3 regions of the Paraburkholderia sp. BR10882 genome follow, and region 2 is predicted to be linked to each of the others. Evidence: predicted binding sites of a transcription regulator. Region 2 holds the regulator's gene; each other region holds the start of a gene.
The links. The regulator HrcA, encoded in region 2, represses chaperone genes, less so after heat shock. The targets are predictions, from matches to a motif close to TTAGCACTCNNNNNNNNNGAGTGCTAA.

Region 1 (4,162 bases), on a different contig from region 2:
GCGGTGGCCCAGACGTGGCGCCCGACGCGCGATCACAAGATGATCGTGAATCTTCCGGCGACCGTCGAAGCGGCGATGCCCAACGTCTACGCCGACCAGATCGAGTGGATGGACCGCAATCTCGCGTACCGCGACAGCATCGTGCTGTCGGTGCATCCGCACAATGACCGCGGCACGGCGGTGGCCGCCGCCGAGTTGGCGCTGCTCGCGGGCGCGGACCGGATCGAAGGCTGCCTGTTCGGCAACGGCGAGCGCACCGGCAACGTCGATCTCGTCACGCTCGCGATGAACCTCTACACCCAGGGCATCGACCCGGGCCTCGACTTCTCGGACATCGACGCCGTGCGCCGCGTGGTCGAGCGCTGCAACCAGTTGCCCGTGCATCCGCGTCATCCGTATGCGGGCGACCTCGTGTTCACGGCGTTCTCGGGCTCGCACCAGGACGCGATCCGCAAGGGCTTCGCGCAGCAGCAGCCCGACGCCGTCTGGGAAGTGCCGTATCTCCCGATCGATCCCGCCGACCTCGGCCGCAGTTATGACGCGGTGATCCGCGTGAACAGCCAGTCGGGCAAGGGTGGCGCGACTTATCTGCTCGAGCGCGGCATGGGCTTCACGCCGCCGCGCCGCGTGCAGATCGAGTTCAGCCACGCCGTGCAGACCGTCGCCGATACGTCTGGCGAAGAGATCACGGGCGAGGCGGTCTGCGCACTGTTCGCGCGTGAGTACTTCGAAACGCGCGGGCCGGTTGCCAACGCCGGTTCGGGCCGCGTGCGCTGGGAAGGCCGTGATGTGGCCATGCCGGCTGCCACGAGCAGCGATGAGGCACATGCGCAAGCTGTGGCCGCCGCCATCGCGGCACTCGCCGGCGAGCACATTGAAATCACGTCGTTCGAGACTGAGCGCACCTCGCAGGGCGGTACGGCCGTGTTCGTCGGCGCGCGCGTGGGCGGCCAGCCGCTGCGCCACGGCGTCGGCGTGGGCGAAGACGCGGTCCATGCGTGCGTCGCGGCAGTGGTCAGCGCGGTGAACCGCGCGGCCTGGCCGCAAGTGGATCGGCGCGCGGCGGCCTGACGCCTTTCGCGCGTGTCGCGCGCTGTGCGCGAAGCAGTTTGGGTTTCAGCAGGGAAATCGGCGGCATTGTTGAGCGCCGGCGGCAAAACGGGCCGCCGGCGTGCGCCTGAAGCGCCTACACGGCGTTTCAGCGAGTGGACTTACCGGTCATCACTCGATCGCGCAACGCGTCGCCTGCCATGCGAGCAGACGCCAGTGGCCCCCTTCCTGCGTCTGGATCGCCGTATAGGCAATCGGAAAGAGCAGCGCACCGTTGTTCGCTTCCATCTCGATCAACACGCGGCCGGAGACCACGCAGGCCTCGTTGCCCGCGTGCAGCACGTCCTGCGACTGGATCTCGATCTGGCGGTAGCGGCGGCGGCCGGCCGTGATCGCGTCGATGAACTGCTGCTTGGTCTCGCGTTTGCCGTTGGTGTGGACGAAGGTCGCGTGATCGGACAGCAACTGGTCCAGCGACGTGCCGTCGCCGTCGACCATCGCGCGAAAGCGCTCGCGCTCAAGTCCGCGAATCGCATCGATCAGTTTTGCCGCCATCGCTCGAGCCCCTTGCGCGTTGGCCCGCGCCTGAGCGCAGATCTCCGCCGAAGATTTCTGCATACGTCTGGCTGAAATTTATACCAGGTTTTGGCACAAGGATACTTGCGATCAAAGACATCGCCTCCATCTATGGTGCATACGCCACGCGCCCGGTGAGAACTGCGCCTGGCGTAGCGACATCTCCGCGGCCGCGCCCGGATGTCGCAGCGCAGCACTTTCCGCTTTATCCGATGTCTATTTCTCAGATTGTGTGACAAGGTCCTGGCGCTGCGCGGCCCCTCGAACGTCGCTGATTTCACCCCTTATTTCCCGCGCACTTCGCGCCGGACGCTGTCCCGTACTAGAGTGTTCCTTCGGCCTGCCCCTTGCGCAGGCCAGCGCCGGGCGCCGGGCCCCGCCCTGCTTGATTGCCGGCGTTTAGTGTAATCTATCGATACAACCATTTCGATAGGAATCAAAGAACCTTGAAGCCCCTACAGACTCCAAGTATTAGCACTCGGGGATTCAGAGTGCTAACATCCACCGTGGAGTCGGTGTCTGACTTTCGCAAGATTCCTGAGGAGTTCGCTACGTGAGCAACGCAATGACCATGACCCTTCCGAGTACGCTGAGCCCGTCGTCGGCCAAGGCCGGGGGCTCATTGGCGCTCGCGAATGCTTCCCTGTTGCCCGGCCAGCTGGGCAACATCGACGCTTATATTCAGGCCGTGAACCGGATCCCGATGCTGACGCCACAAGAAGAGCGTCAGTTCGCGACCGAGTTTCGCGAGCAGAACAATCTTGAAGGCGCGCGCCGCCTGGTGCTGTCGCACCTGCGCCTCGTGGTGTCGATCGCGCGTAATTATCTCGGCTATGGCCTGCCGCACGCCGACCTGATCCAGGAAGGCAACATCGGCCTGATGAAGGCCGTGAAGCGCTTCGACCCCGAGCAGAACGTGCGCCTGGTGTCGTACGCCATGCACTGGATCAAGGCTGAGATCCACGAATACATCCTGCGCAACTGGCGCATGGTGAAGGTCGCCACGACCAAGGCGCAGCGCAAGCTGTTCTTCAACCTGCGCAGCCACAAGCAGGGCCTGCAGTCGTTCACGCCGGAAGAGATCGACGGCCTCGCGCAGGAACTGAACGTGAAGCGCGAAGAGGTCGTGGAGATGGAAACGCGCCTGTCGGGCGCCGACATCGCGCTCGAAGGCCAGACCGAAGACGGCGAGGAGTCGTTCGCCCCGATCGCCTGGCTCGCCGACTCGCACAGCGAGCCGAGCGCCGTGCTCGCCGCACGTTCGCGCGACCGCCTGCAGTCGGACGGCATTGCGAGCGCGCTGGAAGCGCTCGACGCACGCAGCCGCCGCATCATCGAGGCGCGCTGGCTCAACGTGGACGACGATGGTTCGGGCGGCTCGACCCTGCACGAGCTGGCCGACGAGTTCGGCGTTTCGGCCGAGCGCATTCGCCAGATCGAGGCGAGCGCCATGAAGAAGATGCGCACCGCCCTCGCCGACTACGCGTAAGCGTCGCCAGGTCTCACCGGCACACCGAAAACCCCGTTCCCGCGAACGGGGTTTTTCTTTTGCGCGCACCACACGCTGCGCACCTTCGCACCGGCCTCGCTGATTCCACCCTAAGATGATTTCGAGGTGGTGAGCCAGAGGCCGCGCCGCGGTCTGGCCTCGTAACGCGTTCGAGGGCACCCGTCGCCATGATCCCGGCATCCGGTCAACGCCAGCGCACATCGTCGCTGCTGCGCACGCGCATCCTCCAGTGGATGCGCGGCCCCACCTTCGCGCGCGATATTGCCCTCGTTCTTGCCGTCAAGCTCGTCCTCTTGATGGCGCTCAAATACGCGTTCTTCAATCATCCGCAGGCAGAAGACATGAGCATGCCGCCTGCCGCTGTCGCGCAGGCCATCCTGGCCGTGCCCGAGTCTACGGCGCTCAAGCCGTCATTGTCCCAATCCCCGACCATGCCGCCCCCGCGAGGAGACCGTCATGCCCACGATTGAATCGGTGGAACTCTCGCGTCTTCAGTTCGCCATCACCGCGCTCTACCACTTCCTGTTCGTGCCCCTCACGCTCGGCCTCTCGTGGCTGCTCGTCATCATGGAGTCCGTCTATGTGATGACCGGCAAGGAGATCTACAAGGACATGACGCAGTTCTGGGGCAAGCTCTTCGCCATCAACTTCGCGATGGGCGTCACCACCGGCCTCACGATGGAGTTCCAGTTCGGCACCAACTGGTCGTACTACTCGCACTACGTGGGCGACATTTTCGGCGTGCCGCTCGCCGTGGAAGGGCTCGCGGCGTTCTTCCTCGAATCGACCTTTGTCGGGGTGTTTTTCTTCGGCTGGAATCGCCTGTCGAAAGGCGCACACCTCTTCACCACGTTTCTCGTCGCACTCGGCTCGAACCTCTCGGCGCTGTGGATTCTCATCGCCAACGGCTGGATGCAGAACCCCGTGGGTGCGTCGTTCAACTACGAAACCATGCGCATGGAACTCACCAGCCTGTTCGCGGTGATCTTCAACCCCGTCGCGCAGGTGAAGTTCGTGCACACGGTT
Region 2 (4,162 bases):
GCAGCGTGGGCGCCGTGTATGGCTGGAGCCATTGCGCCCGCCCAAAACGCGACTGGAAGGTCACCCGGCATTCGACCGGCGTTAGCTCCAGCGCGTGCATAAGGAGCGCGGCCGTTTGCTGGCACTGGTCGTGGTACGGGTCGCCCAGATCGAGCGTACGGCTCGGCACCCCGTGAAAACTCAGCACGAGGCGGTCGCCCGCCGCGAAATTGGGTTTGCCGTGCGCGTGCCAGTACTGGTGCACCTGGGCCGCGAGCGCCGCGATATACGCCGGATGGTCGTGATAGCCGCGCACCGTGCGAATTTCCGGCTGGTTGCGCATGCGGCGCAGCGCGGCGAAGGCCGCGTCGAACGCCGTGGCCGTGGTCGACGCCGAGTACTGCGGATACATCGGCATGAGCAGGATGCGTTCCGCGCCCGCGAGCTTGAGCTGGTTCAGCATCGCCGGGATGTCGGGCGTGCCGTAGCGCATCGCGTAATCGACGAGGACCGTGTAGTCGTTGATTTGCAGCAGATGGCGCAGGCCGTCGGTCTGCTTCTGCGTATGCACGCGCAGCGGGGAACCCTCGGGCGTCCAGACCGCCGCGTACTTCTTCGCCGACGACCGGCCGCGAAACGGCAGGATCAGCGTGCGCAGGATGACCTGCCAGATCGGCGCCGGAATCTCGACCACGCGCGGATCGGACAGGAACTGCGCGAGATAGCGGCGCACGGCGCGCGGCGTGGGCGCGTCCGGCGTGCCCAGGTTGATGAGCAGCACGGCGACGCGATGCGCCGCGGCGGACTGCGAAGGCCGCTCCAGGTCGAAACGCATAGGCGATCAGTGGCGCCGCGCGAATGCGCAGCAACGGTTGCATGAAACAAGCATTATAGCGGGCGGTCCTGGCGGGCCAAACCGGACCCGCGACGCGGCGACTCACCGCACGTTGGCCATTCGGCCGATGGCGCGCGCCACGCCTTTCGGGGGATGATCGTCGGAAAGAGGGTGGTCCGATGCCCGGTGCCCGATGCGGCGCTCAGTTCTGGCTGAGCGTGAGCGAGAGCAGGCGCGCCGTGATGTCGACGATCGGAATCACGCGGTTGTACGCCATGCGCGTCGGTCCGATCACGCCAAGCGTGCCGACGATCTTGCCGTTCACCTCGTAGGGAGCCGTCACCACGCTCATTTCCTCGATCGGCACGAGTTGCGACTCGCCTCCGATGAAAATCTGCACACCCTGCGCGTGGCTCGAGACGTCGAGCAGCTGCAGCAGGCTGGTTTTCTGGTCGAATACGTCGAAGAGCTTGCGCAGGCGCGCCATGTCCGAGGAAAGGTCGGCCACTTCGAGCAGGTTGCGCTCGCCGGAAATGAGCAAGGTGTCGCCGCTTTCGGGCTCTTCGGTGCTCGCGGTCACGGCCGCGTGCATGAGCGTGGTCATGTCGCCGCGCAGCGCGTCGATTTCCTCGCGCAGGCGGCGGCGCACCTCGTCGAACGACAGGCCCGCGAAGTGCGCGTTGATGTAATTTGAGGCTTCGATGAGCTCGGAAGGCGTGAAGTCGCGCTGCGTCGCCATGATGCGGTTCTGCACGTCGCCTTCGGGCGTCACGATGATGAGCAGGATGCGCTTGTCGGACAGGCGCATGAACTCGATCTGCTTGAACACGTGGCTGCGCCGGGGCGTCAGCACCACGCCCGCGAACTGCGAGAGGTTCGAGAGCACGCTGGCCGCCGCCGCCACCACTTTCTGCGGCTCGCCGGGGCGCAGCGTGGTCTTTACCGCCCGCGTGAGCGCGTCGTCGTCCGAACTGGGCTCGACGGTGAGCATGGTGTCGACGAACAGGCGATAGCCGCGCGGCGTGGGCACACGCCCGGCCGAGGTATGCGGGCTGGACACGAGACCCAGCTCCTCGAGGTCCGACATGACGTTGCGGATCGTCGCCGGGCTCAACTCCAGGCCGGAATAGCGCGACAGCGTGCGCGAGCCGACCGGCTGACCTTCGGCGATGTAGCGCTCGATCAGCGTCTTGAGGAGGGTTTGTGCGCGGGGATCTAGCATGACTCAAAATTTTAGCCTAATGGCGGGTTGGCCGCGAGTGCGCCGCCAGGTCGGGCCCGACGGGCAGGCCCGCCGCGTGGGGCGGCCCGGTTTCGGCCGTTACCGCCGGGCATGTTGCATGGCACATCGTCTGGCACATCGCGCGTTGTCATCGCCGTGTCACCGGCTTAGGGCGGGAGGGCGCGGCGCGCAAGGCCTGGCGGGCCGTGCCCGGCTTGCGCCAGGTTCTTTTCGTGACCTGACTATGGTGTAATGCCGGCATGCAGATCCAGAAGATCCAGAGCCAGTTCAAGACGGTTGCGCTCGTTGGGCGCAGCAATACGCCAGGCATTGCCGAGCCGCTGACGGCGCTCGCCCAGACCATTTCGAAGCGCGGCTTCGAGGTCGTGTTCGAAGCGCAAACCGCAGAGGAAATCGGCGCGCAAGGCTATCCCGCGCTGCAGCCGTCCGAAATCGGCGCGCGCGCGGACGTGGCCGTCGTGCTCGGCGGCGACGGCACGATGCTCGGCATCGGCCGCCAGCTCGCGCCCTACCGCACGCCGCTCATCGGCATCAACCACGGGCGGCTCGGCTTCATTACCGACATCGCGTTCTCCGAGATGCAGGAGGTCGTGCCGCAACTGCTCGCGGGCTCGTTCGAGCGCGAGGAGCGCTCGCTGCTCGAGTCGCGCATCACCCGCGACGGCGACCCGATCTACCACGCGCTCGCCTTCAACGACGTGGTCGTGAACCGTAGCGGCTTTTCGGGCATGGCCGAACTGCGCGTGAACGTCGATGGCCGCTTCATGTACAACCAGCGCTCCGACGGCTTGATCGTCGCGACGCCCACGGGCTCGACCGCCTACGCGCTCTCGTCGCAGGGGCCGATCCTGCATCCGCAGCTGCAAGGCATCGTGCTCGTACCGATCGCGCCGCATGCGCTCTCGAACCGCCCGATCGTGCTGCCCGACGACTGCAAGGTAAGCATCCAGATCGTGGCGGGCCGCGACGTCAACGTGAACTTCGACATGCAGTCGTTCACGGCGCTGGAACTGAACGACGTGATCGAGGTGCGCCGCTCGCGCCACACGGTGCCCTTCCTGCACCCGGTCGGCTATAGCTACTACCGCACGCTGCGCAAGAAGCTGCATTGGAACGAGCACCCCTTGCTGCAGGGCGATCCGGAGGACTAAACCCGCGTCCTGGCGTGAAGCGCGCGGGTGCGTTGCCATGCAGCCAGCAGTCCCACGGTAATCAAAGCCAACCCAAAAAGCAGAACCAGACGCCATGCTTCGCCATCTCTCGATTCGCGACTTCGTGATCGTCGCCGCGCTCGACCTCGAATTCGATAGCGGTTTCACCGTGTTTTCCGGCGAAACCGGCGCGGGCAAGTCGATCCTGATCGATGCCCTCGCCCTCACGCTCGGCACGCGCGCCGACGCGAGCGTCGTGCGCACCGGCGAGGCCCGCGCCGACATCACCGCCGAGTTCGACGTGCCCGCGCATGCCGCGCTTTGGCTCGACGAGCAGGCGCTCACGAACGGCGACGGCGAGCACACGGTCATGATGCGCCGCGTGGTGGACAGCGGCGGGCGCTCGCGCGCCTTCATCAACGGGACGCCCGCCACGCTCGCGCAACTGCGCGAGCTGGGCGAAATGCTCGTGGACATCCACGGCCAGCATGCTCACCAACTGCTCATGCGCCCCGATGCGCAGCGCGAACTGTTCGACACGCACGCGGGCCTCACGGATCTCGCCGCCACCGTCACGCGCGCGTGGCGCGAGGCACGCGACGCGCGTCTCGCCCTGCAGAGCGCCATGTCGCGCGACCGCGAGCTGCAACTCGAGCGCGAGCGCCTCGCGTGGCAGCTCGCCGAGCTCGACAAGCTCGCGCCGCAGCCGGGCGAATGGGAGGAAGTGAACGCGGAGCACGTGCGGCTTTCGAACTCGGCCAACCTGATCGAAGGCGTACAAGGCGCGCTCGCGGCGTTATCGGAATCCGATGAGGCGATGCTCTCGCAGCTGAACTCGATCGTCTCGAAGCTGCGCTCCCTCGCCGAAGTCGACGCCGAACTCAACGACGCCCTCGCCGCGCTCGAACCGGCCGCGATCCAGATCCAGGAAGCGGCGTACTCGCTCTCGCACTA
Region 3 (4,162 bases), on a different contig from region 2:
CCAACGGAAATCGCGCATCCGCCGTTGCCGGGCGGACTGCCGGATCCCGCCACGCTTGCGCGGCTCGCCAACGAGTTCTTCAGCACGTTGCCGGGCGGCGCAGGCGCGCCCGGCGTCGCGGCAGGAAGCGGCGCGGTAGGCGGCGTGCCGTCCGCCTTGCCCGCGGCCGCGCCGATACTTGCCTCGGTCAGCAATCCGGCGCCGGCGGGCTCACCGCTCGCGGGTCCGGGCGGCACCGGCACGGGCGTGCCGGGCTTCGCGCCGCCGCAAGGCAAGGCGCCGGGCTTGAATCTCGCGCCTTCCGCGCCCACGCACGTGCTTTCGCTCGGCAATCGCGTACCCGCGCTCGCGCCGCACGCGGCGGCGGCGAACGGACTGCCCGACAACGCGGTGACGGTCGCACCGGCGCTGGAGCCGCGCGCGGGCGGCTCGCTGCTTGGCGTGCCACAGGCTTACGCGGTGGCCGAGCCGTCCGAGCCAGTGCGAGCCACGACGAGCGAGCGTTCGCCGTTCTACTTCACGGAAACGGCGGGCAACGGCTGGCGCGATACGGCGCGCGATATCGAGGTGCCGGTGCACGGGCTCGCCTCTCCCGAAGCGTTCGGCTTGCCGGGCGACGATGCGCTGCGTGGCCTGCTGACCCCCGATCGTCGGGACTACGATGCAAATGGCGGCCCCGCGCGATACTTTCTCGACGAACGGGCAGCGGCGCCAGGCGTGAGCCAGGGCGTGCCGTTGCGCGGCGCGCATCCGCCTTTCGATGTCAATGCGGTGCGCCGCGACTTCCCGATCCTCCAGGAGCGCGTGAACGGTAAGCCGTTGGTGTGGTTCGACAACGCCGCGACGACGCACAAGCCGCAGGCCGTGATCGATCGCCTCGCGTACTTCTACGCGCACGAGAACTCGAACATTCACCGCGCGGCGCACACGCTCGCGGCGAGAGCGACCGACGCGTACGAGCATGCGCGCAAGACGGTGCAGCGCTTCATCAATGCATCGTCGCCCGAAGAGATCGTGTTCGTGCGCGGCACGACCGAGGCGATCAACCTGATCGCGAAGACCTGGGGCGTGCAGAACGTGGGCGAGGGCGACGAGATCATCGTCTCGCATCTCGAGCACCACGCGAACATCGTCCCGTGGCAGCAGCTCGCCGCGCTCAAGGGCGCCAGGCTGCGCGTCATTCCGGTCGACGATTCGGGCCAGGTGCTGCTGGACGAGTACCGCAAACTGCTCAACGACCGCACGAAGATCGTCTCGGTCACGCAGGTGTCGAACGCGCTGGGCACGGTCGTGCCCGTGGACGAGATCGTGGAGCTTGCGCATCGTGCGGGCGCGAAGGCGCTGGTCGACGGCGCGCAGTCGATTTCGCACATGCGGGTGGACGTGCAGGCGCTCGATGCGGACTTCTTCGTGTTCTCGGGCCACAAGATCTATGGGCCGACCGGCATCGGCGTGGTGTACGGCAAGCGCGAGGTGCTGGAAAACATGCCGCCATGGCAGGGCGGCGGCAACATGATTCAGGACGTGACGTTCGAGCGGACGGTGTTCCAGCCGCCGCCGTCGCGCTTCGAAGCGGGCACCGGCAATATCGCCGATGCGGTGGGGCTGGGCGCCGCGCTGGACTATGTGAGCCGCGTCGGCATCGAAAACATCGCGCGTTACGAGCACGATCTGCTTGCCTACGCAACGAGCGTGCTCGCGCCGGTGCCGGGCGTGCGCCTCGTGGGCACGGCTCGCGACAAGGCCAGCGTGCTGTCGTTCGTGCTGAAGGGCTACAGCACCGAAGAGGTGGGGCAGGCGCTGAGCCGCGAAGGCATTGCAGTGCGCGCGGGGCATCATTGCGCCCAGCCCATTCTGCGCCGTTTCGGTCTGGAAGCCACCGTGCGGCCCTCGCTCGCGTTCTACAACACGTGCGAAGAGGTCGATGCGCTCGTGTCGGTCGTTCGCGGTCTGGCGCCGCGGCAGTAACACGACCCCGGAGCGGCGTTGCCTGACGCCGCTCCCTTCCTCTTTTCCTCTCTCCTTTCCGTTTTCCACTTCCGCGCGATATCGATAAGCCCGTTCGTGAGATATCGATCTGCCAATCCGTTATTGGAGCGGCGCGCGCCGGCTTTCTATACTCGGTTTTCCATCAGCACTCGCACGAGGCGAGTGCCATTTTCACCGCGAATAACCGAGAGATAACCGCAAGGAAGCCACCCATGAGCCTGCGCCCACTGCACGATCGCGTGATCGTCAAACGACTCGACCAGGAAACCCGCACCGCTTCGGGCATCGTCATTCCCGATAGCGCCGCCGAAAAGCCCGACCAGGGCGAAGTGCTGGCCGTGGGACCGGGCCGCCGCGACAACGACGGCCGCCGCATTGCGCCGGACCTGAACGCGGGAGACCGCGTGCTGTTCGGCAAATACGCGGGCCAGACCGTGAAGGTGGACGGCAACGAACTCCTCGTGCTGCGCGAAGAAGACATCGTCGCAGTCGTCAATCAATAAGCGAGAACCTGAGAGAGCACGTCATCATGGCAGCCAAAGACATCGTATTCGGCGACATCGCCCGCACCAAACTCATCGAAGGCGTGAACCTGCTCGCCGACGCCGTCAAGGTCACGCTCGGCCCGAAGGGCCGCAACGTCGTGCTCGAACGCAGCTTCGGCGCGCCCGTCGTGACCAAGGACGGCGTTTCGGTCGCCAAGGAAATCGAACTGGCCGACAAGCTCCAGAACATCGGCGCGCAGGTCGTCAAGGAAGTCGCCTCGAAAACGAGCGACGCAGCGGGCGACGGCACCACGACCGCCACCGTGCTTGCGCAGGCGATCGTGCGCGAAGGGCAGAAGTACGTGGCGGCGGGGCTCAACCCGCTCGACCTGAAGCGCGGCATCGACAAGGCGGTGGTGGCCGCCGTTGAAGAACTCAGGAAGATCAGCAAGCCCACCACGACGAGCAAGGAGATTGCGCAGGTCGCGACGATTTCGGCCAACGGCGAGGAGTCGATTGGCCAGCGCATTGCCGAGGCGATCGATCGCGTGGGCAAGGAAGGCGTGATCACGGTGGAAGACGGCAAGTCGCTCGCCGACGAACTCGACGTCGTGGAGGGCTTGCAGTTCGATCGCGGCTATCTCTCGCCGTACTTCATCAACAACCCGGACAAGCAGGTCGCCGAACTCGACAATCCGTTCATCCTCCTGCACGACAAGAAGATCTCGAACATTCGCGACCTGCTGCCGCTGCTCGAACAGGTGGCGAAGGCCGGGCGCCCGCTGCTGCTGATCGCCGAGGATATCGAGGGCGAGGCGCTCGCCACGCTCGTCGTCAACAACATTCGCGGCGTGCTGAAGACGGTGGCCGTGAAGGCGCCGGGTTTCGGCGACCGCCGCAAGGCGCTGCTCGAAGACATCGCGATCCTCACGGGCGGCCAGGTGGTCGCCGAGGAAACGGGCCTCACGCTGGAGAAGGCCACGCTCCAGGAGCTGGGCCAGGCCAAGCGCATCGAGGTGGGCAAGGAAAACACCACGGTGATCGACGGCGCGGGCGAAGCCGGCGCCATCGAGGCGCGCGTGAAGCAGATTCGCGTGCAGATCGAGGAAGCGACCTCCGACTACGACCGCGAGAAGCTGCAGGAACGTGTGGCGAAGCTGGCGGGCGGCGTGGCTGTCATCAAGGTGGGCGGCGCCACCGAGATCGAAGTGAAGGAAAAGAAGGACCGCGTGGACGATGCGTTGCATGCCACGCGCGCGGCCGTGGAAGAGGGCATCGTGCCGGGTGGCGGCGTGGCGCTGATCCGCGTGCGTCAGGCGATCCTCGACCTGAAGGGCAAGAACGCCGACCAGACGGCGGGCGTGAAGATCGTGCTGCGTGCACTGGAAGAACCGCTGCGTCAGATCGTGAGCAATGCGGGCGAAGAAGCGAGCGTGGTCGCGGCGAAGGTCGCGGAAGGCACGGGCAACTTCGGTTACGACGCGGCCACGGGCGAATACGGCGATCTGGTCGAAAAGGGCGTGCTCGATCCGACCAAGGTCACGCGCACGGCGCTGCAAAACGCGGCTTCGGTGGCGGGACTATTGCTCACGACCGATGCCACGGTGCATGAGGCTCCCAAAGCCCAGGCGGCGCAAGCGCCGGTGGGTGGCCCTGGCGGCGCCGATCTCGGCTTCTAGGCCGGTTTT

Region 1: rpoH (RNA polymerase sigma factor RpoH) is a predicted target of HrcA. The motif match lies at 2,098-2,124, and genes of this name have one in related genera.
Region 3: AB3X99_RS34080 (co-chaperone GroES) is a predicted target of HrcA. The motif match lies at 2,132-2,158, and genes of this name have one in related genera.

The regions. Positions count from the first base shown of each region.
Region 1 covers NZ_JBFPKP010000008.1:266,490-270,651, reverse strand. The annotation lists gene leuA (2-isopropylmalate synthase) at 1-1,071, shown strand, start outside; gene AB3X99_RS21975 (nuclear transport factor 2 family protein) at 1,222-1,605, opposite strand; gene rpoH (RNA polymerase sigma factor RpoH) at 2,180-3,115, shown strand; gene cydP (cytochrome oxidase putative small subunit CydP) at 3,304-3,606, shown strand; gene AB3X99_RS21960 (cytochrome ubiquinol oxidase subunit I) at 3,593-4,162, shown strand, end outside.
Region 2 covers NZ_JBFPKP010000003.1:135,802-139,963, reverse strand. The annotation lists gene hemH (ferrochelatase) at 1-814, opposite strand, end outside; gene hrcA (heat-inducible transcriptional repressor HrcA) at 1,017-2,036, opposite strand; gene AB3X99_RS09900 (NAD kinase) at 2,297-3,208, shown strand; gene recN (DNA repair protein RecN) at 3,303-4,162, shown strand, end outside.
Region 3 covers NZ_JBFPKP010000021.1:50,263-54,424, reverse strand. The annotation lists gene AB3X99_RS34085 (family 2A encapsulin nanocompartment cargo protein cysteine desulfurase) at 1-1,968, shown strand, start outside; gene AB3X99_RS34080 (co-chaperone GroES) at 2,202-2,492, shown strand; gene groL (chaperonin GroEL) at 2,519-4,153, shown strand.